2 regions of the Bacillus sp. AC266 genome follow, and region 1 is predicted to be linked to the other one. Evidence: a T-box and tRNA genes for the amino acid it is inferred to sense, from the RefSeq annotation. Region 1 holds a T-box; the other holds one or more tRNA genes.
The links. The T-box of region 1 lies ahead of ileS (isoleucine--tRNA ligase). A T-box ahead of a tRNA ligase gene usually reads a tRNA of that ligase, here a tRNA-Ile.
Positions count from the first base shown of each region.

Region 2: it has a tRNA-Ile gene. The T-box ahead of ileS (isoleucine--tRNA ligase) is inferred to sense a tRNA for this amino acid. The anticodon was not compared.

Region 1 covers NZ_CEEDEC010000001.1:1,231,317-1,243,138, forward strand. Annotated here, with positions in the region: gene AC0IXC_RS06255 (DUF418 domain-containing protein) at 1-780, shown strand, start outside; gene ileS (isoleucine--tRNA ligase) at 833-3,934, opposite strand; T-box leader at 3,989-4,227, opposite strand; gene AC0IXC_RS06265 (tetratricopeptide repeat protein) at 4,326-8,528, opposite strand; gene AC0IXC_RS06270 (methyltransferase domain-containing protein) at 8,903-9,781, opposite strand; gene AC0IXC_RS06275 (hypothetical protein) at 9,903-10,115, opposite strand; gene AC0IXC_RS06280 (DUF2085 domain-containing protein) at 10,133-10,474, opposite strand; gene argS (arginine--tRNA ligase) at 10,720-11,822, opposite strand, start outside.
Region 2 covers NZ_CEEDEC010000002.1:536,124-547,945, forward strand. Annotated here, with positions in the region: gene AC0IXC_RS10265 (YitT family protein) at 1-61, shown strand, start outside; gene AC0IXC_RS10270 (metal ABC transporter ATP-binding protein) at 242-1,012, shown strand; gene AC0IXC_RS10275 (metal ABC transporter permease) at 1,012-1,845, shown strand; gene AC0IXC_RS10280 (Fur family transcriptional regulator) at 1,859-2,272, shown strand; gene ispG (flavodoxin-dependent (E)-4-hydroxy-3-methylbut-2-enyl-diphosphate synthase) at 2,357-3,460, opposite strand; gene AC0IXC_RS10290 (hypothetical protein) at 3,626-3,997, opposite strand; gene yqgB (protein YqgB) at 4,063-4,830, opposite strand; tRNA gene AC0IXC_RS10300 (tRNA-Ile) at 5,070-5,143, shown strand; gene sodA (superoxide dismutase [Mn]) at 5,367-5,978, shown strand; gene AC0IXC_RS10310 (MFS transporter) at 6,101-7,378, shown strand; gene AC0IXC_RS10315 (peptidoglycan D,D-transpeptidase FtsI family protein) at 7,488-9,614, shown strand; gene AC0IXC_RS10320 (PstS family phosphate ABC transporter substrate-binding protein) at 10,137-11,054, shown strand; gene pstC (phosphate ABC transporter permease subunit PstC) at 11,082-11,822, shown strand, end outside.

The DNA of each region.
Region 1 (11,822 bases):
ATGGAATGGACGGGTGATATTTTACACTACTACGGCGTTTACCTTTTCATCGCTGCATTACTAATTACTGTACGAAGAACTATACTAATATGGCTTTCTATCATTATTTTACTTGCTGCACAATATCTCCAACTTACTTTCAACGCCTTCGAAGGATGGGGAGGCACAATCCCATTTATAAACTATATAGACTTTTGGACCTTAACAGGTTTTCTTCGCAACTTATTTTTTAATGGCTATCACCCTATTTTCCCATGGTTTTCTTTCTTCTTAATTGGTATGATAATTGGTAGATTAGATCTTCATAATAAAAATATTAGAGAAAGATTACTCTTACTCAGTATTACAATCACAATACTGACAGAACTTTTATCAAAAGGACTTACACACTTCTTTATTCCATACATCGGCAAAGAGGCAGCTACATTTTTGTTTAACACAGGACCCATTTTGCCCAATATATTATACGTCGCATCCGCTACAGGATCTGCTATTGCTATATTAATAATTTGCCTCTACATTGCTGAAAAATATGAAAATAATTGGTTTGTTACTTCCATTATACAAACAGGACAATTAACATTAACGCATTATGTAAGTCATGTATTTATCGGTATTGGCGCATTGATTGTATTAAATCGTATGGAACATCAAACACTACTTTTCGTTTTATTATTTGCTACTGCATTTTTCATTTTCAGTATTTTATTTAGCGTATTATGGCGAAGGAACTTTTCTAGAGGACCTATCGAATGGATTATGCGGAAAATAACTGATTAATTTATCTTCATACAAAAAAGGAAGTTGGAATGATTCCATCTTCCTTTTTTCTTTAATTAGCCGCGTTTAATTTAATTCGGATCTTTGTCTCACCTAAAGAAAGTTCATCGTCCTCATTCGTTAAGTGACCAAATGTAAATTGCTTGACGAGTAAGTTTTCTTCTAATAACTCTTTATGGTTCGTTAATGTATGCTGCAATTCATCTTCTACATCAAGAGTAATATCAACCCGTAAGTTAACTGGTAAATTCAACTGCTTACGATATTCTTGAACTGCACGAATAAATTCACGTGCTACTCCTTCTTGTAACAATTCTTCCGTTACATTCGTATCTAACATTACCGTATATTGACCGTTAGTCGTATTTGAAAATCCTGATTTCGCAACTTTCTCTACTAATACATCTTCAGCTGTTACAACTACTTCTTCTCCTGGTGCTACTTCGTAAACTGCTCTTTCTGTAGATACAAAGTGTTGTACTTCTTCTTTTGATAATTGTTTTAGCCAGCCATTTACTGCATTCACACTTTTACCAAACTTCGGCCCAGCCGTTTTAAAATTCAGCTTTAATTGATAGGACGTGTATTTCGTTTCATCGAGTTCAACATGGAACGCTTTTACATTTAGCTCATCCATGATGATATCACGATAAGATTCCCAATCCATATCATTTTCATTATGCGCTAGTAATACAAGTTCCGCTAACGGCTGTTTTACTTTTAATGAATGTTGATTACGGTTACTTCTTCCAAGTTCAACAACTTGTAAAACAGCATCCATTTCTGCTTCTAACTCAGGCTGGATAAGTGATTCGTTTACAACCGGATAATCTGCTAAATGAACGCTTCTTCCTTCTAAATTCAGATGAATATCCTCAGCTACAAACGGTGTAAATGGTGCGATTAATTTACTAATTGTTACAAGCACTTCATGAAGCGTTTCATACGCAGCTGCTTTTTCAGGATTCATACCAGATTCCCAGAAACGATTACGTGATCGTCTTACGTACCAGTTACTGACTCCATCTACAAGCGCCGCGATTTCACGAGCTGCATTCGTAAATTGATAATCATCAAGTGCTGTTCTCACTTTTTTCGTTGTGCTATGCAATCTTGATAATACCCATTCATCTAATTTCGTACGTTTAACTTCATACTTTTCTTTCGGATTATACTCATCTAAATTTGCATATAAAACGTAGAAGCTATATACATTGACTAACGTATCTACAAATTTAGATTTTGCTTCCAGTACTGTTCTTTCAGAAAAACGCTTTGCATTCCACGGAGCACTGTCAACAAGTAGAGCCCATCTTAAAGCATCTGCACCAAACTGATTTACTAAATCAACTGGATCTAGTGCATTTCCTTTACTTTTAGACATTTTCTGTCCTTCCTCGTCTAGAACATGCCCTAGTGATAACACTCGTTTATATGGTACTTTCCCTGTATATAGCGCTGATACGGCTAATAAACTATAAAACCATCCGCGTGTTTGATCAATGCCTTCTGCAATAACATCTGCTGGAAACTGTTCTTCAAATAACTCTTTATTTTCAAATGGATAATGATATTGTGCAAACGGCATGGAACCACTATCAAACCAAACATCGATTACTTCTGGTGTGCGATTCATTGTACTTCCGCATTTTTCGCAGCAAACTTGCACTTCATCTACATACGGCTTATGCAATTCTAAATCTTCAGGTGCTTCTTTCGTACTATGCTTTCTTAATTCGGCAATGCTTTTCGGTGCAAATTGATGATCGCAGCTTTCACATTCCCATACGTTTAAAGGTGTTCCCCAATATCTATTCCGGCTAATATTCCAGTCCACCATGTTTTCTAAAAACTTACCAAACCGTCCATGCTTCATATGGTCTGGATACCACTTAACAGAATCATTATTTCGTAAAAATGTTTCTTTAATCTCAGTTGTTCGGATTAACCAGCTTTCTCCTGCATAATAAAGTAATGGTGAATCACAGCGCCAACAGTGCGGATAGCTATGCTCATATTTTTCTTTATGATATAGTAACCCTTCTTTCGCTAAATAACGAACGATATCAACGTCACATTCTTTTACAAACTTTCCTTTTAAGAACGGTACTGCTTCTGTATACTCACCTTTCTCATCTACAACATGTAAAAATGATAACCCTTCACTTTGAACGACTTTATAATCGTCCTCCCCATATGCTGGAGCGATATGAACGAGTCCTGTACCACTATCTGCTGTTACAAAATCTGCTGCAATTACGTGGTATCCATTTGTAACTTCCTTCATCGGAAACGGTGCTGTATAAGATGTGTTTACTAATTCTTCGCCTTTATGAACAGATAATACTTCATAGTTTTCTTTTAATACTTCTTGTACACGTTCTTTCGCAACAATGTATACATATCCTTCTTGTTTCGCTTTAACGTATTCCATATTTGGATGTACGGCAAGTGCAACATTCGCTGGAAGTGTCCACGGCGTTGTCGTCCATCCAAGGAAATATTCATTTTCACTATCTTTTACTTTAAACTTAACCGTTGCGCTTAAATCTTTCACTGTTTTATATCCTTGTGCAACTTCATGTGAACTAAGCGATGTTTGACAGCTTGGACAGTATGGAGAAACTCTATGTCCTTTATATAACAAACCTTTTTCATGAATCGTCCCTAAAATATTCCATACACTTTCGATATATGGATTCTCTAGAGTAACGTATGGATCATCCATATCTACCCAATATCCAATGCTCTCCGTAAATTCACGCCACTGCTTCTCATACGTGAATACACTCTCTTTACACTTTTGAATAAATGGCTCAATGCCGTACTCTTCAATCTCATGCTTACCTGAAATACCAAGTTGTTTTTCGACGCCTAATTCTACAGGTAATCCATGTGTATCCCAGCCAGCTTTTCTTAACACTTTATATCCAGCCATCGTTTTATATCTCGCTACTAAATCTTTAATTGCCCGACCAAGTGCATGGCCGACGTGTGGTAAACCGTTCGCCGTTGGTGGTCCTTCATAAAACACAAACGATTGTGCGCCTTCTCTATTCTGAATTGATTGTTCAAAAATGCCCTGTTCGTTCCACTGCTTACGAATACGTGTTTCTCTCCCTACAGCCGACTCTTTTACATCTACTTTCTTCATCTACAATCACTCCTTTGAATGTTTTAAAAGCACACAAAAAACCCGCCCCTATGAAGTAGGGACGGGTTTACCCGCGTTACCACCCTAATTCTATTAGCTTTTCACTAATAGCACTTAGCAACGTACTAACATACGCGTTCTTTGTAACGGTAGACATCCGTCCGAGCTTACTTTATTCAGCCACGGCTCCTCGGAGATGATTTTCAAATAACGTCTGCACACCGGCTTTCAGCAATACACCGGCTCTCTGGAGAACAGCTCACTATTTTACTCTTTCTCGTCTTCAGATTTGTATACTTTATTAAAAGTTATTTTATGCCATTAAACAATTAATTGTCAACTAATTCGAAATATATTTTTATTTATACCCTTTTTCTCTATTCTTATACAATTACTTTTCAAATTCTCGCAATCCTGCTAAATCTTCATCTTCCTCTGCAAGTTCAGCGAAAAATCCTGTTTCATCTTCACGAAGCACAATTTCAAGTTCATCTCTTGCCTCTTCATTTCTGTTTAATGTTGTTAAATAACAAGCATGATCGTATCTTGCTAACAAGTCAGTAGCATCAATTGCTAATATTTCACTTGTTATTTCTTCTGCCTTGGCCGTTTGCCCAGCTCTATGATACGAAGATGCTAAAGCAAGAAGAATTGCCGTTTCATTCGGATGATGCACAGAAGCACCTTCTAATAAATGAATCGCCTCTTCAAACCTCTCTTGACTTTGGTACATTTCCCCTAAAGCAAGGAATCCTCTACTTACAAATGGTGTTTTCTCAATTAATTGCAAGTAAATTTTTTCGGCTTTTCTTTCTTCGCCTAGCTTACATAATACACTCGCTTGTAAAAGAAGAGTATCATAATCATCCGGTAGCTCTCGAACCATTTGTTTCGTTAATTCCAAAGCATCTCGTAACATAGCTTCTTCCTCACACTCAATGAAAAGATTTACAAGTTGCTTCGCTACATCATAATCCCACTTATTTTCTAACGATGTTTGTAAAACCTCTATAGCTTCTTTATTCATCGCCGCATTCTCATAAAATATTGCGAAACGCTGCGCTGCCATACTATTTTTCGGATTTAACTTTAAGGAGATTTCAAATAAATCAATAATAACTGTAATCATTGAAATTTCCTTCGCACGATTTTTCATACGATAAAATGCTCTTGTAAATATAGATTTTTTCGGTTGCTCATTTTGTTGCCTTTCTACTAATCTTTCGGCAACCGCAGTAGCTGCATACATAAACGCTGTACTTCTTTCTGCTTTTTTCACCTTTAGCGTATGAAGTACGTCTCGTATTTGGGATAATTTTTTATGTTGTTCCATTGCTTTTACGTACACACCAAAAATACGTTCACTTTCCAAATCTTTATGCATTACTTTCAGCGCAACTTCGATTGCTTCTGCATTCTGCTTTTTAACTAGCAATTTCGCATAATGATATAGTACTTCCACATGCGCTTCATCTATTTTCATTGCGCATTCGATATATTCTTTTTCTTTATCTATGTCATTCATCGCGCCAAACACGTATGCAATCGCATCTAAACGCCATGTTTCAGGAACTTCTTCCTCCAATTTTTCTAGTTCAACTAGCAATTCTTCCTGAAGATTCATTTCTACTGAAAGCTGCGCTAAATATTCCATATTTATATGCATTGGTTCTTCTTTCATCGCCTGGACCATATGCTTTTGTTCTTTGGAACGATTCTCTTCTTTTTCGTATATTTCAGCAAGCTGCAAATGTACACCTAAGAAGTTCTTATCCATTTCTAAACATGTTTCATACGCATGCTTCGCTTCTTGAAATTGCCCTAACGCCATGAATGTTTCACCGATACGGAAATACGGCAATGAATCTTGTTTTTTCTTAAGTGCATCATTATACCGTTTTATCGCCTGATCATACTGTCCAATAGATTCATATAAAACACCTGCGTAACAACCGTATTCAATTACATCCTCTTTTTCTTTTTCTAACGTTCTTAAAAATGCTATGCCTCGTTGCACAAAAGCTGTGTCTTTTATTCGATTTACATACTCATCCAACACGCTCGCTATATTAGCGTATACGCTTCGTATACCGTTCTCTAATTTAGAAAGTGCAAGTTTTAACTCTTTTTCATCCTCACCTAATGCCATTTCAGCATCCCATAACACCATACCAGCATTCATAAGGAAATCTTGATTGTCTTCAAATTGCTTATTAATACTGACAATATAGTTTTTTGCATCCTTATATTGTTCCTTTGCCATATAAACTTGAATTAAACCGAAATGAGAATATACATCTTCATTATTTTCTTCTAAAGAACGCTTATATATAGTTTCCGCTTCTTCAAGTTCATCATTTTGAAAATGAAAATCTCCTAAACGAACATATAAAGACGCCTGATCTTCACAATTTTGAATTCCTTGTAATAGAATTTCCTTCGTATTTTTCTCATCATCCAAATCCGATTCATAGATTTCCGAAAGCTTCGTATATAAATAGGCTGCTGTTTTATCTAATTGAATCGCCACTTTAAGTCCTTTTACCGCCAAATACACTTTCCCTAAATACTGAGCACATCTTGCACGTTCATACCATATGTGCGCTTCATATTTATATTCTTTTAATAAATCATTAAAGAATCCATATGCTTCTTCATATCGTTCTAAATCTATTAAAATTAAACCGTGATTTACAAGTGTAAACCTTTCTGGACTACGTTCTATAGCTGTTAGAGAATACTCTAGCCCCTTTTCGGATTGATCCATATACATGTATGATAATGCTAAGAAACTCCACGCAACTGGTTGATCTGCATCCAATTGTAATGATGAACGAAAACTAGCAATCGATTCTGCATAATTATCTTGCTCAAAAGAATAACGTCCATTTATAAAATGATACAACGCTTGATTGCTTTTCTTCTCCACACTTTGAAGCATCTGTCCTGCTTTTTCCATATCCTGCAGACGAATAAAACACTGTGCACTATGCAATTTCACAAAGTCAGAGCTCGGAAACTTTTTCATTAATTTTTCTATACAAAACTGAATAAAATCTTTATCTACTTCAGCATCTAAATGTTTAATCGTATATAACCAAGTGTTTGGATTTTCACTTGTTTCTTTTAAAAATAGTACTAATTTTTCAATTCCCTCTTTATCTTGCTCACCTAAATGATCTGTAAGAGAAAAGATTGTTTTATAATAAGTGTGTTCTTCCTCATTTAAAAATGAAAGTTGTTCCATTCTATCTTTTGGTATAAACGTAATAGCTAAACAATCTGTATAACGATATTTTTCTTGCAACTTATCATATTCCACAAGAATCGGTTCCAAGAAATTCGGATCTTGAATATAAAAAGCTTGCAGTACATCGTCATAACCAGAAAGCACTTGTACATGGGAAGCGTGCTCAATATCTATACTTAATAAAACGGGAATACCTTGATTGAGTAATCTCTTATAATTTTCCTCATTCCCTTGAAAATAACGATATTCGTAACCTTGCTCTTCTATATATGTAACTGTATCTGAAAACTTAGAACCTGTTACATCAAAAATATGTTGTGCAATTTCATCTTGCGTACGTTTTTCTCCCCATACCCCTAACATCATTTCCAAACTTGTCGGAACGCAATAGTTATCCTTTTGTACAACCGGAACTATCGGTAAACGAACCTTTTTTCCATCAGGATTTTTTTCTATATGATGATATAGAGAATTTTTCAAACTCTTTTCACTTTTCAATAGTGCTTGCAAATCGTGAATATTATTCATTTTATAAAATGCTTCTGCACGTAAATGTATAAAATAAGTTGTATATGCATGATGCGGAAGCATATGATTGATTTTATCTATTACCGCTAACATTTCTTCATAGCGCTCTAAATCTAATAAATATTTTACTTTTTCAAAATAGAAATATGGTACTTGAGGGAACTTTGCAATCGCATCATTAATGAGTTGTAACGCTCGCTGCTGTTCACCTTTATATGCATATAATTGCGCCAATAAGTACGTAGCTAACTCTTCACAATCTTTATGCTGCTGACCGAATAAAAGTTGTTCCTCTGCCTTCTCCCACTCACCAGTCTGTATATATAAGTAACCCCATTTATCAAAAACTGCACGCGTACTATATTTTTCCGCCTTTTGCATATAGGCATAGGCCTCTTCATTTCGCTTCATATCTAGCAAACATCTAACTAACGTAAAGTATGCTTTCGTTAAAACATCCGCATCAGTTTCCTCTTCGTTTACCTTTTCCAAAGAAGCTTTTAACAATTGTTCAGCATCAAGGATTTTACGCTCATCAATTAATTCATCACAATATAAAGAGAGCGTTCTCATATTCGGGAATTTTTTATAAGTATAACGAATTAAAAAGGAGCTATATTGATGCATCAAACCTTCATCAGCAAGACGAATTAATGTATCAAACTCCTTAGGTGACGAGACGTTAGAAAGCCAGTTCTTCACGTATGATAACTTATTCGTTTCTTTTATATGCGCAATTTCATTATTTATCTCATGTAATCCATCTAGGAATCTCTTTTCTTTCAAACAAATCTCTAATTGCTTAAAATCTAGCATGCATTCACCTCAAATTATTATTTATACTGCCATTTGCAAGCAGTATTCTAACCTACTTGCTTAGATTTTACACATCATATAGTATGCATTCAACTAAAACCTCATATAATGAACGATATTATTTAATATTATTCAAGTTTATAACTAAATATCTTAAAAACGATACTTTTTCTCGTTATTTTGTTTAATTTGATGAAATAACATGTATTATTCGAAGATGGGTTTTATCTTCTTTTTTGAGCCTTCATTCAGTGGATGAAATTATATTAACGATTTGATAAGATATATCGATTCACCGAAAAATCTTGATAATAATGATAACCTTATTAGAAATATAGCAATTCTCCTTCTCTCTTACTTTTCTAATATGATATTTACTTCTTTATTTCACCAAATGTAATTTTCATATTCGGAGCATATACTAAAGATGAATGCATATGAAATGCTTTAAAAAACCGTAGTTCCGCTTCATATTGAGCTAACGCTTCTTCATATGTTAATCCTCTGGCCATTAAAAGTTCTATAAATTGCTGTTTATCACCTGGATTGCCCGCAATTCCCTCTTCTTTTAATGAATGATACAAACTATATTTATCATTATGATGCATATTAGAGTCTAAAAAGTTCACCTTATCACTTACTCTACATTCGATATTTCCCACACCCAATTCACTTAAATACATAGGTATTTTGATACCGATATTTCCATCTTTATCGTTTCTCTGTGTGTCCCTTTCAAATAATTTCTGCAAAATACCTATCTGGATAATTTCCGATTGATTCTCTCCATCTAATACGTATGAAGACATATTTGACATCCAATGTGGTTCAAAACAGATTATTTTACCACCTTGTTTAATTGAATGTATCATCTTCTCTAGCATCGTTTTTGGGGAACTCATATGTAATAAGAAAGCCTGACAGATTGCTATATCATATTTATTTTCCAATTCAATTTCTGTAGCATCTCCTTCAATAAATTCTGATTCATATGGAAGCGAACGAAACAACTCTCTCGCTTCAGCTATTAATGCTTCCCCGCTATCAATACCTGTATACTTTGATCCATTTGGAAGTAACAGCAACAAAATTAAACCTAAGTAGCCATACCCGCAACCGTAATCAACAATATGTACTGGCTCAGAAATCTTCCAAACTGTATTTACTAAAAAACTTAAATAATCGTCATTGTAATATAAATCTCTCGTATTTTTTAAATATGTTAGTTTGCTGTTCCAATCATACTCTTTCAGGTCCAACACCTCCTTTTATATACAAAACTAAAGTTCTCCATTTAATAGTCACATTCCTACACTTCTAATAAAAAAAGCTAGTATACCTTAAATGATACACTAACTTTTCCACTCGCATAATTTAACAATTACAATCAGTATAATCGGTACAAGCTAATGTACTGCAATCACAGTTTCTATGTTCGTCATTTCTTTTTAGGTGAAAATAGAGTAACACAATAAATATTGTACAAATAACAAAAGCAATTATTGCTTCTATATTTCTTTCATAAATGAGAAAACTAATCCCGCTTCCTCCTGAAATAAGAATTAAAACTAAGTAGATCCAAAACATGTAAAGTTCTCCTTCCGTTAATATATGCTTTTAGATGTTATCCATATAATGCTAGAGGCAATAAATAGCCCCATACCATTACCGCTTAATAAACCAGTCGTTACTCTTAGTAAATTTGTGCTGCTTCTCCATTTCCATTTTTGGGTGAATCCATCAATAAGTAACGGAATTTGAGCGGAAAATGATAGTATTATTGCAGGCAGAAACGAAGGTGTCATATAAAAATAAATTGGAAACATCAAAATACCGATAAACATGCCTGTACAACGCGCACATAAAGGTATGTATTTTTGTAGTTTAAGAAAACTTCTTTCCGGTAGTCTATGACAAGGAATATGTAAAATGAAAGCTCGAATCAATACGGACCATCCTCTCTACAAATATTTTAATTGATTTCGCAACATAATTATAGAGTTCTTACACTTCGCAGCGTATAACTCTTTATAGATAAGAGTTTATTTAAGAAAATACAAAAAGACAAGACAGGCTAATAATCGCCTGTTTTGTCTTTTTGTTACTCTATATTACGCTTTAATTTGATCTGTAGTTTATTAGTAAAGTAATGTGAATATTTCTCTCGGCGCATAAGCACAAAATTTTTATTTTACATCTCCTCAGGTGCCCCTACCCCAAGTAAACGTAATCCCTCTTTTAATACAACCGTCACAGCATAAGCTAATGCGAGTCTACTCTCTTTCTCTTCGCTCTCTTCTAATATACGAACATTTCCATAATATTTATTGAACGCTTGCGCTACATCTAATACGTATTTTGAAATAATAGATGGCTCATTTTTGTTGAAGGCCGCTTCAATTGCTTGCGGGAATTTATTGAGTAATTTTACTACACTCCAGCTGTAATCGTCTTTTAATTCAAAAGTACACGTTTCAAATTCTACACTTTCTTTTCTTAAAATAGAGCAGGCACGCGCATGTGTGTACTGCACATATGGTCCTGTTTCTCCTTCAAATTTCAACATATTTTCTAATGAGAATTCGATATTATGCATACGCTCATTTTTTAAATCGTGGAAGATAACTGCTCCAATACCGACTTGTTTTGCCACTTCTTCTTTTTGTTTTAAATTCGGATTTTTCTCTTCAATATTTTGTTCCGCAAGCGCAACAGCTTCTTCTAACACTTCTTCCAATGAAATAATTCTGCCCTTACGTGTCGACATTTTCTTACCATCTTTTAATATGAACCCGAAAGGTACATGTTCCATACCATCGACCCAGTCATAACCAAGCTTTTTTAATACAGTGAAAAATTGATTGAAATGTAAGCTTTGTTCTGGGCCTACAACATATAAAGCTTTATCAAATTCGTATGTGTTTTGACGATACAATGCCGCTGTTAAATCACGTGTTGCGTAAATAGTTGCACCATCTGATTTTCTAATTAGGCAAGGCGGCATACCTTCTTTTTCTAAATTAACGACTAATGCGCCTTCTGATTCTTCAAGTAAATCGTGCTCTTCTAAAATCCCAATAAAGTCTTCCATTTTATCGTTATAGAAAGCTTCTCCTTGAAAGTTTGTAAATTCCACACCGAGAAGTTCATAAATACGAGAAAATTCTTTTAAAGACTCATGACGGAACCAATTCCAAAGTTCGACTGCTTCTTCATTTCCTTCTTCTAGTTTTTTAAACCATGAGCGTCCTTCTTCTTCTAGTTCTTTGTTCTCTTTTGCTTCTTCATGAAACT
Region 2 (11,822 bases), on a different contig from region 1:
TGTTACGATTATGAATACACAAGAGACAAATGGTGGTAAGTTTAAATCAGCAATTCACTAAAAAGTTAATTGTAATATCTTTTGAAAGCAGAGAATTCTTCTCTGCTTTTTGTTATAATAATAAGGTTTCTTGAAATAAAGAATATATTTTAGGCAGATTGGTTTACAACTATAATAAGCTGTACTATAATTCAAATAGAGATAAATCGGAATCATTCTGAATTAAAATAGGTGAGATGCTATGAATAATATATTGGAAATAGAAGGATTAACGTTTCGGTATGAAGATCGCAACGTGTTAGAAGATATTAATTTGCAAGTTCCGAAGGGAGCTTTTTTAGGTTTAGTTGGACCGAATGGTTCAGGGAAATCGACTTTACTTAAATGCTTATTGGGTGTTTTAAAACCAAAGCAAGGAAGTATTAGATTGTTTGGCATTGATAGTAAGAAATTTAAAGAGTGGAATAAAGTTGGTTATGTATCCCAAAAGGCAAGTAGCTTTAACTCAGGTTTCCCGGCAACTGTTTTCGAGGTTGTTTCAATGGGGCTCGTTTCGAAAAAAGGGCTTTTTCGCTTTTTTACGAAAGACGATAATGCGAAAGTAGAAAAAGCGATTGCTGATGTAGGTATGAGCGAGTTTCGAGGTCGCAACATTGGAGAACTTTCTGGTGGACAACAACAGCGTGTATTTATTGCTCGTGCACTTGTAAGTGATCCGGAATTGCTTATTTTGGACGAGCCTACTGTTGGGATTGATGTGAAAAATGTGGCAAGTTTTTATGAGATACTAGAGGATTTAAACAAAAGATTGGGAATTACGTTAATTCTTGTTACGCACGATATGGGTGCTGTAACAGAGAAGGTGACGCATGTTGCATGTTTGAATCAGCATTTACATTTCCATGGGAATGTAGAGAAATTCCGAGAGTTAGAAGATGCAGAAATGTCGATTTTATATGGACATCATGTTCATCGCTTAGAACATGAACATGGGCATCACGGGAGGATATAATGATACAGGATTTTTTACAATATGATTTTTTACGTAATTCCTTATACGCTGGTATTTTAATAGGGCTTGTCGCACCACTTATCGGCGTGTTCGTTGTAATTCGCCGCATGTCGCTTATTGCGGATGCATTAAGTCATGTGACGTTATCAGGAATTGCAGCAAGTTTATTACTTGAAAAGACAATCTTTACCGGTGGGTTTTTAAACCCTTTATATATGGGGATGTTTTTTTCAATCGGTGGAGCATTGCTAATTGAAAAATTACGTACTGTATATAAACATTATCAAGAGTTAGCAATCCCGATTATACTTTCAGCAGGGATGGGGATTGGAGTTATCTTCATCTCACTTGCTAATGGATTCAATACGGATTTATTTAGTTATTTATTTGGTAGTGTAAGTGCTGTAACAAGTGCGGATTTAATTATTATTGGTATAGTAGCAATTGTTGTTATTGCGACGATTGTTTTATTATACAAAGAGTTGTTTTTACTATCATTTGATGAGGAATACGCTGTATCAACCGGTTTAAGTGCAAAGTGGATTCACTTTATCTTCATTATATTAGTTGCTCTTGTAATTGCGGTATCAATGCGTGTTGTAGGTGTTCTTCTCGTATCATCTTTAATGACGTTACCAGTTGCAGCAAGTATTCGTACTGCAAAAGGATTTAAACAAACAATTTTCTTTTCCATTTTATTTGGTGAAATTGCAGTAATTGGTGGAATGTTTGCTTCGTATCAACTTGATTTAGCTCCAGGTGGTACAATTGTTATGATAGCGGTTCTTATTTTAATTGGTGCAATTTTATGGAAAAAGAAAAAAACTGCATAAAGTAGGGATAGGTATGAATCTAACAGAAGCTTTACGCCTAATGAAGGAAAAGGGATACAAACATACAGGGAAAAGGGAAGAGATGCTGAGATTATTCGCAGCTCATAATCGTTATTTAACTGCGAAAGATGTTTTAGAGCATATGAAGGGTGATTATCCAGGACTTAGTTTTGATACGATTTATCGTAACTTAACGGTTTTTGCTGAAGTCGGTGTTTTAGAGCAAACGGAATTAAATGGTGAAAAGCATTTCCGTTTTACATGCTCCATTATGGAACATCATCATCATTTCATTTGTTTAGATTGTGGTGGTACGAAAGAGATTAATTCCTGCCCGATGGATTTTATGAATAAAGATTTTAAAGGTTATGAGGTAACGGGGCATAAGTTTGAAATATATGGTCGTTGCCCAAAATGTGCAAAATGAGAGGGCTCGTCAGTTATATAACTGACGAGTTTTTAATTTGAATGTAAAAAAAGGTTGCTCACAAAAATTGTGGCAACCTTCTTTTTATTGTTCTTGTTTTTCTTTTTCTTTTTCTCGTTCAGCAGCCATTTCAGCAGCGATTACATCAATTTCTTTTTTCAGTTCTTCTACCATTGTTTCTTCTGGTACTTTACGAACGACTTGCCCTTTACGGAATAATAAACCTTCTCCGCGTGCACCGGCAATACCGATGTCAGCTTCACGAGCTTCACCAGGACCGTTTACGGCACAGCCGAGTACTGCAACCTTAATTGGAACTTTAAGTGTGGAGATGTATTCTTCGACTTCATTAGCAATGCTAATTAGGTCGATTTCAATACGACCACAAGTTGGACAAGAAATAAGTGTTGCGGCATTAGATGCAAGACCGAATGATTTTAATAGTTCACGTGCAACTTTTACTTCTTCAACTGGATCAGCGCTTAAAGAGATACGAAGTGTATTTCCGATGCCTTTACTTAAAATTGCTCCAAGACCGGCGGCGCTTTTTACAGTCCCAGCAAACAATGTTCCTGATTCTGTAATACCTAAATGTAATGGATAATCAAAAGCGCGAGCAGCTTTTTCGTATGCTTCAATTGCTAAGTTAACATCAGAGGCTTTCATTGATACGATAATATCGTGGAAATCTAAGTCCTCTAAAATTTTAATATGGTGCAGTGCGCTCTCGACCATACCATCAGCAGTTGGATATCCATACTTTTCTAAAATATGACGTTCTAATGAGCCGGCATTTACACCGATACGGATTGGAATGCCACGCTCTTTCGCTGCATTTACAACAGCTTCTACTTTATGGCGACGTCCAATGTTACCTGGATTGATACGTACTTTATCAATGCCGCCTTCGATTGCTTTTAAAGCAAGGCGGTAATCAAAATGAATATCAGCAACAAGTGGAATGTTGATTTGTTTTTTAATATCAGCAATAGCATTTGCTGCGCGTTCGTCTGGAACAGCAACACGAACAACTTGACAGCCAGCTTCTTCTAAACGTTTAATTTCAGCAACTGTAGCCTCAACATCATGCGTTTTTGTTGTCGTCATACTTTGTATAATTAATTCATTGTTACCGCCAATTGTTAAATTACCGACTTTAACTGGACGTGTTTTTGTGCGTTGAGTCATTTCATTCACGAATTGATCGCTCTCCTTATAAAAGAAGTTTCTTATTTTAGTCCCTTACATCAATGATAGTATGTGTGAGAAAGGGCTATAGAAACCAAAGTACTCGGTTTCACTTTTACTATTGTATCAGCGCCTTTATGTAATTGACAAGGATTAAGTGATTGCTTATTGATATAAGGGGAATTTATAAGACTTTCCAACTTGGATTTTTGTAGCAGATGTATTTTTATTTAATTGCTTAAAATCATCAATTACTTTTTCAATAGAAGGAATTTTTTTCTTATTAATCGCTTCTGTAATAGAAAGAACGGTATCGCCAGTTTTTACTTCGATTGCTTTATAAGCTGTATCCGTTTCTTTTTCTTTTTCTGTTTCTTTCTCTTTATTTTGTTTTGTATCTGTATTTTCTTTTTTTATCGTTTGGGCAGCAGATGTTTTTTTGTATGAACTTAACATCGGTAAAGTACCGATTTTTATGTCGTAATAAAATATATAACCGAGGACAAGCACGAATAAGAGTACACCTAATCTCTTCATATCCTTCACTCCTTTGCTAGGAATATATGCTTGTCCAAAAAAAAAATGCCTATTTAGGCATTTTTTTATAGTTCTTGTTTTTCTTTCGGCTTTGGAACTTCTTTAATTGTTAAGTATAGAACGATTAAAACAACTGCAATGTAAATGAATGTTGCGCCAGGTACGTTTATTTTGAATAAATCCATAATCATAAAGAAGATTGTTGGAATTGTGTAGCTGTAAGCAGTTAATGTCCAAACTTGTTTATAAGATAATTTGCGTTGACCGCTCATCGCAGAACCGATGAAGGCAAGCAATGTAACTCCTACAAAGGTAATAAATAATTGGAACAAGTACAGTAAGAACCCAATAACGAATAATAAGATTGGATAAATACTGTCAAATAACGAAATGAAATCTTGTAAATCTTTTTTCTCAAGAGATGCGCCTAATAAGTCATTATAGGAGTATGTTTGTGTTTGACCATTCCCCATGGAGACTACTTTATCTTTTAAAACAAATAAACCTGTTTTATTTTGATATTTTTCTAAGTCTGTTGAATTTGGATCAAATACGAAAAGGGCATTTCCATCTTCTTTTTCGATAGGTTGATCAATATCAGCTGTTAGCTCGCCATTTTCAATTTTAAAATCAGGTAAATCTTTTTCGATTACTTTATTTACCATGTTAACACCATCTTGAATAACGCTACCGTACAAGAAAGTTCTTGGAATAGTAGTGATTAGGCAAAGAAGCATAATATACAAAATGGTTTTACCGATTTTTTGAAAACGGAAAAGCGCCATATCTTTAGGCGAATATACGCTTTTTGCTAGCTGTGTAAAAATGGACATAGATTCACTTCCTTTATGTATGTATAAAATCATTGTAACGTACGAATCTAGAGAAGCTCAAGATATATTATATTTACATATAGTAGAGAAGACTAAATTCCTTCTTATTAATTTACTTCTTTTAGTAGAGAAAAATACAATTGACACTTTTCTTTCGTATATGGTAAATTTATCTTACATTTTTCAAACGATATATCCGATTGGAATTTAGTTGTTTTTAATGGTACATACATAATCGTGGACCCTTAGCTCAGTTGGTTAGAGCAGACGGCTCATAACCGTCCGGTCGTAGGTTCGAGTCCTACAGGGTCCATATCCATTTCATATGTTTATTATGTCAGCAGGAAGCTTCCTTGTAGAAGGAAGCTTTTTTTCGGAATATATGAGCATTTTAATTGAAAAGAAGTGGGAATTTTGCTACTTTAATGATAGCAAGACAAAGCGATTTATTTGTTTGCACCCTATGGCAATTAGGGTAGAATGAAGTTGTAGGTCACATATGTAGTGACAATACATAAACCGGGAGGAATATAACAATGGCAAAACACGAATTACCAAATTTACCTTATGCGTATGATGCTTTAGAACCTCACTTTGATAAAGAAACAATGAATATCCATCATACAAAACATCACAACACGTATATTACAAACTTAAACGCTGCTTTAGAAGGTCATGCAGAATTAGCTGACAAAAGCGTTGAAGAATTAGTTGCAAACTTAAACGAAGTACCTGAAGCAATCCGTACAGCAGTACGTAACAATGGTGGCGGACATGCTAACCATACATTCTTCTGGACAATCCTATCTCCAAACGGCGGGGGACAACCAGTAGGCGAACTTGCAACTGCGATTGAAGCGAAATTCGGTAGCTTCGATGCATTCAAAGCAGAATTCGCAAAAGCTGGCGCAACTCGCTTCGGTTCTGGTTGGGCTTGGTTAGTAGTAAATAATGGTGAGTTAGAAGTAACAAGCACTCCAAACCAAGATTCTCCTCTAACTGAAGGTAAGACTCCAGTTATCGGTTTAGATGTTTGGGAACATGCTTACTACTTAAATTACCAAAACCGTCGTCCTGACTACATCGGTGCATTCTGGAACGTTGTAGATTGGAACGTTGCTGAAAAACTTTACCAAGAAGCAAAATAATTAAAGCTAATACAGCTAGAAAAAAGCTAGGGGGTTTTCTCCTAGCTTTTTTCTATGTTCTCCTTTTACATAATTGAGCTTGTCTTTGGAAGACTAGAACATGAAGTAAAGGAGAGTTGTGTATGAAGTGGAAACATGTAATCGGTGATGTTGAAGTGAATCGGGATTTAGTATTATTGCTCGTTATAGGAGGTTTATACACGCTCGCAATTTCTTTATCGAATACGTTTGTAAACATTTATTTATGGAAGCAAACACAAAATTATGTGAATCTGGGCTTGTATAATTTGGCCAGCGTTGTATTGCAGCCTCTAACATTTCTTGTGGGCGGGAAATTAGCGAAACGTATTGATCGCTCGATTTTATTGAGAATCGGTGTAGGCACGTTAGCTGTTTTTTTTATCGTCGTTTTAGTAGCGGGAAAAAGTGCATCTCACTATATTTTGTTAATGGGAGCCCTTTTAGGAGTTGGTTATGGTTTTTATTGGCTCGCTTTTAACTTGTTGACATTTGAGATTACAGAACCAGAAACAAGAGATTTTTTTAACGGTTTTCTAGGACTTCTTACATCGTTCTCTGGAATGATTGGACCGATAGCAGCAGGATATACAATTTCACGTATGGAAAAATGGAGTGGTTATACTGTCGTTTTCTTCCTCTCGTTAATGCTATTTGCGGTTGCAGTTGTTCTAAGCTTTTTTTTATCGAAGAGGGAATGTGAAGGAAGCTATGAAATTGTGCAAGTATTGAAAGAGCGGCAAGTTGATGAAAACTGGGGAAGAATTACGCGCGCTCATTTCTTCCAAGGTTTGAGAGAGGGAACGTTTATTTTCGTTATTTCGGTATATGTCTATTTAGCATCTGGTAGCGAGTTAGCACTAGGGAAATATAGTTTAGTGAATTCTGCAGTATCATTTGTATGCTATTATTTAGTTGCTCGTATGTTAAAGAAAGAATGGCGAAAAAAAGCAATTTTACTTGGTGGCATTATTTTATATGCGGTCGTATTTTTAGTTATTTTTAATGTTACATATACGAAATTACTTATTTATGCAGCATGTATTGCAGTTGCATATCCGATTTTACTCGTTCCGTACGGCTCAATGACATACGATGTAATTGGTAGAGCAAAACAGGCGAGAGAATGGCGTGTAGAATATATAGTGGTCAGGGAATTATGGTTAAATGCCGGAAGAATCTGTTCCATTTTAAGTTTTTTATGTGCTGTCATATTTTTTCCGCCTGAAAAAAGTTTACCTTTCTTACTATGTATTTTAGGAGCTGGACATTTCCTTATTTATTTTGCAGTTAAAAATGTCAAATATGATGAGGGGAATGTGAACAAAACCAGTGTTGTAGCGCAAGGAAGCACGCAGAATCAAACTGAACCAGAAGGTTAACTTATCGCGTGTTTTATGCTAGAATAGAAAAAGATGTAAGACAGCAGTGAGGGCACCTGTATGAAGGTGTCCCTTTCACATTACATAGCTGTTGGTAGAGGGGGTTTGTATGAGCAAGAAGCAGAAACAACAAAAGAAAAAGACCCACGTTCCTTTTCGGTTAAACGTGTTGTTTTTTTGCGTGTTTTTAATGTTCTCCGCGGTTATTGTAAGGCTTGGATACGTACAAATTGTTCGTGGTGAGGAATATAAAAATGAAGTTGAGAAAAAAGAAAACTCAACGATAAGTAATCCTGTACCACGCGGGAAAATATTTGATCGTAATGGAGAAGCGGTCGTAGATAATGAGCCTATTCGTACAATTACATTTACAAAAATGAAGGGATCAACTGCAGCAGACCGCTTAGAGACGGCGAAAAAGTTAGCAGATTTAATTGAAGTCCCAACAGATAAGTTAACAGATCGCGATAAGAAAGATTATTGGCTTGCTTTACATAAAGAAGAAGCAGAAGCAAAAATCACAAAAAAAGATCGTGAAGAGTTTAAAGCGAATAAAATTGACGATAAAGAACTAGATGAACGTCAACGAAATCGTGTAACAGAAGAAGAGATTAATCAACTGTCAGCAAAAGATTTAGAAATATTGGCGATCAAAAGTAAGATGGAAAGCGGATATGCAATGACGCCGCAAATCGTTAAAAAAAATGCAACACCGGAAGAATACGCGATTATTAGTGAAAATTTAGCGAAATTACCAGGTGTAGATACAAATGTTGACTGGGAGCGAAAATATAAGTATGACGATATGTTCCGAAGTGTACTTGGTGGTGTAACTTCTTCTGATGAAGGGTTACCGAGAGAAAGATTAGATCACTATCTTGTTCGTGATTATAATCGTAACGATCGCGTAGGAAAAAGTTACCTTGAGCAACAGTACGAAGATAGTTTACACGGCACAAAAGCTGAAGTTAGAAATGTTACAGATAAAGAGGGTAATATTTTAGAAACTATTAATGTGTCACAAGGACAACGAGGTAACGATCTAAATTTAACGATCGATATGAAATTACAAAAGCGCGTAGAAGAAATTCTTACAAAAAACTTAATGAGATTTAAAGGGAGCGAACCTCTTTTAGACCGTGCATTCGTTGTAATGATGAACCCGAAAAATGGTGAAGTTTTATCTATGGCGGGGAAACAATTAGTGAATAAAGACGGGGAAACGAAAGTAGATGATTTTGCATTAGGAACGATGACAAGTTCTTATCCGATGGGTTCAACTGTAAAAGGTGCGACAGTACTTACGGGATATCAAACTGGTGCGATTCAACCTGGAGCTGTACAGTATGATGAACCGATTAAATTAAAAGGGACACCTACGAAGTCATCTTGGAAAACGATGGGGTATATTAATGACCTGACAGCGTTAAAAATGTCTTCTAACGTTTATATGTTTAAAACAGCGATGAATATCGCTGGGGTTCCATATGTACGAGGCGGTACGTTAGATATTCCGAAAAGTGCGTTCGATACTATGCGTTACTATTTTGGTCAGTTTGGACTTGGTGTGAAAACAGGAATTGATTTGCCAAATGAAACTGCTGGTCAAATAGGTAAAGGAAATCAACCAGGTTTCTTATTAGATTTATCAATCGGGCAGTATGATACGTATACACCGCTTCAATTAGCGCAATATATTTCGACGATTGCAAATGGTGGATATCGTATGCAACCCCAAGTTGTAAAGGAAATTCGTCAGCCATCGGCGAAGCCAGAGGAAGTTGGAAAAGTTGTTCAATCCATGGAACCGAAAGTATTAAATCGTGTTGATATGCCTGAATCACAAATTAAACGTGTTCAAGAAGGATTTAGACAAGTGTTTAACGATACAGGTGGTACAGCTACAAAATACTTTGCAGGTGCACCGTATAAAGCCGCTGGGAAAACAGGTACAGCTCAAACTGTATATGGCGGAGATAAAGAGATTGGTAGAAATGCAAAAGGTGAGCGTGTTGAAACATATAACTTAACATTAGTAGGTTATGCCCCGCTTGAAGATCCAGAAGTAGCATTTTCTGTTGTTGTGCCATGGGTACACGATGATAAAACAGGGATTAATGGATATATCAGTCGTGAAATAATGGACGCTTACTTTGAGTTGAAAAAACAAGCATTAACTGGTGAAGCTCCGCAAGATGAAAAAGCGAAAAAAAATAAAAATCAAGATGATGAATAAAAAAGTTGTAAAAAAAGCACACTATCTGAAAAGATAGTGTGCTTTTTTTTATGCCTTACGCATATGGTTTAGTAAATGTGGACAAGCATAAAATATTGAAAAAACATGTAGTTTCAAAAACGATGAACACAACAAGATTAGTGCATACGCTCTAAGTTTGTTGTGTGTGATAGGCGATAGCAGTTTTATCCCGCGTTTGAGGGCGGTAAAATTCCCACCTCAAAATTCAGCTGGAGCAAAGAAGTTAGGTGGGAGCCCTGCTGCCCGTAAACGCCCGATTGGTGAGGGCTAATAATCAGTGGGGGAATGAACAAAACCCCCACTGATTAAAGTTTCGCTTTATGGATGATTAGAAAATTTCCTGCATCTAAAGTACAAAAGTGAAAATAAAGTTTGTGTATACAGTTGTTTTTGTGGGACTTTACAAAACTTTTACAAATAATTAAAACCGAATTAATAGTTTAGCAGTATTCTTATATCTGTAATCCTGTTATTTCCGGTTACTTCTAGGAGGAAGAACACGTGAAATGGATGAGCGCATCGATTAAAGTTTTGACATTATCGACATGTTTCCTTTGTTTTAATATGTCTACTGCATTCGCTACAAATGAAATGGGAGAAGTGAGAGTTGATGGATCCTCAACGGTTTTCCCTATTATAGAGGCAGTAGCAGAGGAATATACAAAGGCCCATCCAAACGTGAAAATTTCTATTAGTATTTCTGGGACAGGGGGAGGATTTAATCGTTTCAGTAAAGGAGAAGTAGATATAAACAATGCTTCGAGATTGATGAAACCGGTAGAAGAAAATGCAATGCAGAAAAAATCCATTCAATTTACACCATTTGAGGTTGCTTATGACGGTCTAACGATTGTTGTGAATCGTCAAAATACGTGGGTAAACAATATGACGATAGACGAGTTACGTCTATTATGGAGTGAAAATGGAAGATTGAAACGATGGTCACAAATTCATTCATCATGGCCTCGTGAACAAGTTAAATTTTATGCGCCAGGCGTAGACTCTGGTACTTATGATTATTTCCAAAATGTTGTCTTACAAAATAATCGCCTTGTAAAAACGGTTTCTTTGTCTGAAGACGATCAAGTTATTATGCAAGGGGTAATGAATGATAAAAATGCCATTGCTTTTGTAGGATATGCTTATTATATGGCCAATCGAGATAAGGTAAAAGCAATACAGGTGGATGGTGTATTTCCAACGAAAGAGACCATTCAGTCGGGTACGTATAAGCCATTATCTAGGCCGCTATTTACGTATGTGAATCATGCATCTATCAGAAATAAAATTAATGTAGCAAATTATGTTGAGTTTATGATTAAGCATGTTGGAAGCCTTGCTGAAGAGGTCGGATATGTAAAATTACCAAAAGAAAAATATAATGAACAGCTGCGAATGTTAACAGAAATAAAAAGGTAATGTCAGGGTGGAAAGGGGTTTTCATCTTTGGCTCATAATGACAAAAGTCAAATTACATTTTCTGTACAACATTTGATTGAGAGAAATACAAATAGAAGAAAAAAAACGCAGCGAATCAATCGAATTGTTCCGTTAATACTAAAAGCCATTGCTAGCGTGTCCATTGTAACGACACTTGGAATTATTATTACGTTGGCAAATGAAACAATCATGTTTTTTCAAAAGATATCATTGTATTCTTTTTTGACAGAGAAGGAATGGTTACCTTTTTTTGAAGATCCCAAATTCGGTATATTACCACTTATATGTGGAACAATCCTTGTAACAGCAATTGCCATGTTCGTAGCAATTCCTATTGGTTTAGGTTGTGCCGTGTTTTTAAGCGAATACGCTTCGAATGGCGCTCGGAAAATATTAAAACCGTTGTTAGAGCTACTAGCAGGCATCCCGACAATTGTATATGGTTTTTTCGCGTTAACAGTTGTCACACCACTTTTACAACGGGTTATACCAGATTTGCAGTTTTTTAATGCTATTAGTCCAGGTATTGTTATAGGGTTTATGATGATCCCGACGATTGCGTCTCTCTCTGAAGATGCGATGAGAGCTGTAGCGAAAGGAATTAAAGAAGCCTCATTAGCGCTAGGAGCAACTCGTTTTGAGATGGTAAAACAAGTGGTGTTTCCATCGGCTTTTACGGGCATAATGGCAGCGATTATATTAGCAGCTTCCAGGGCAATTGGTGAAACGATGATTGTTGTTATTGCA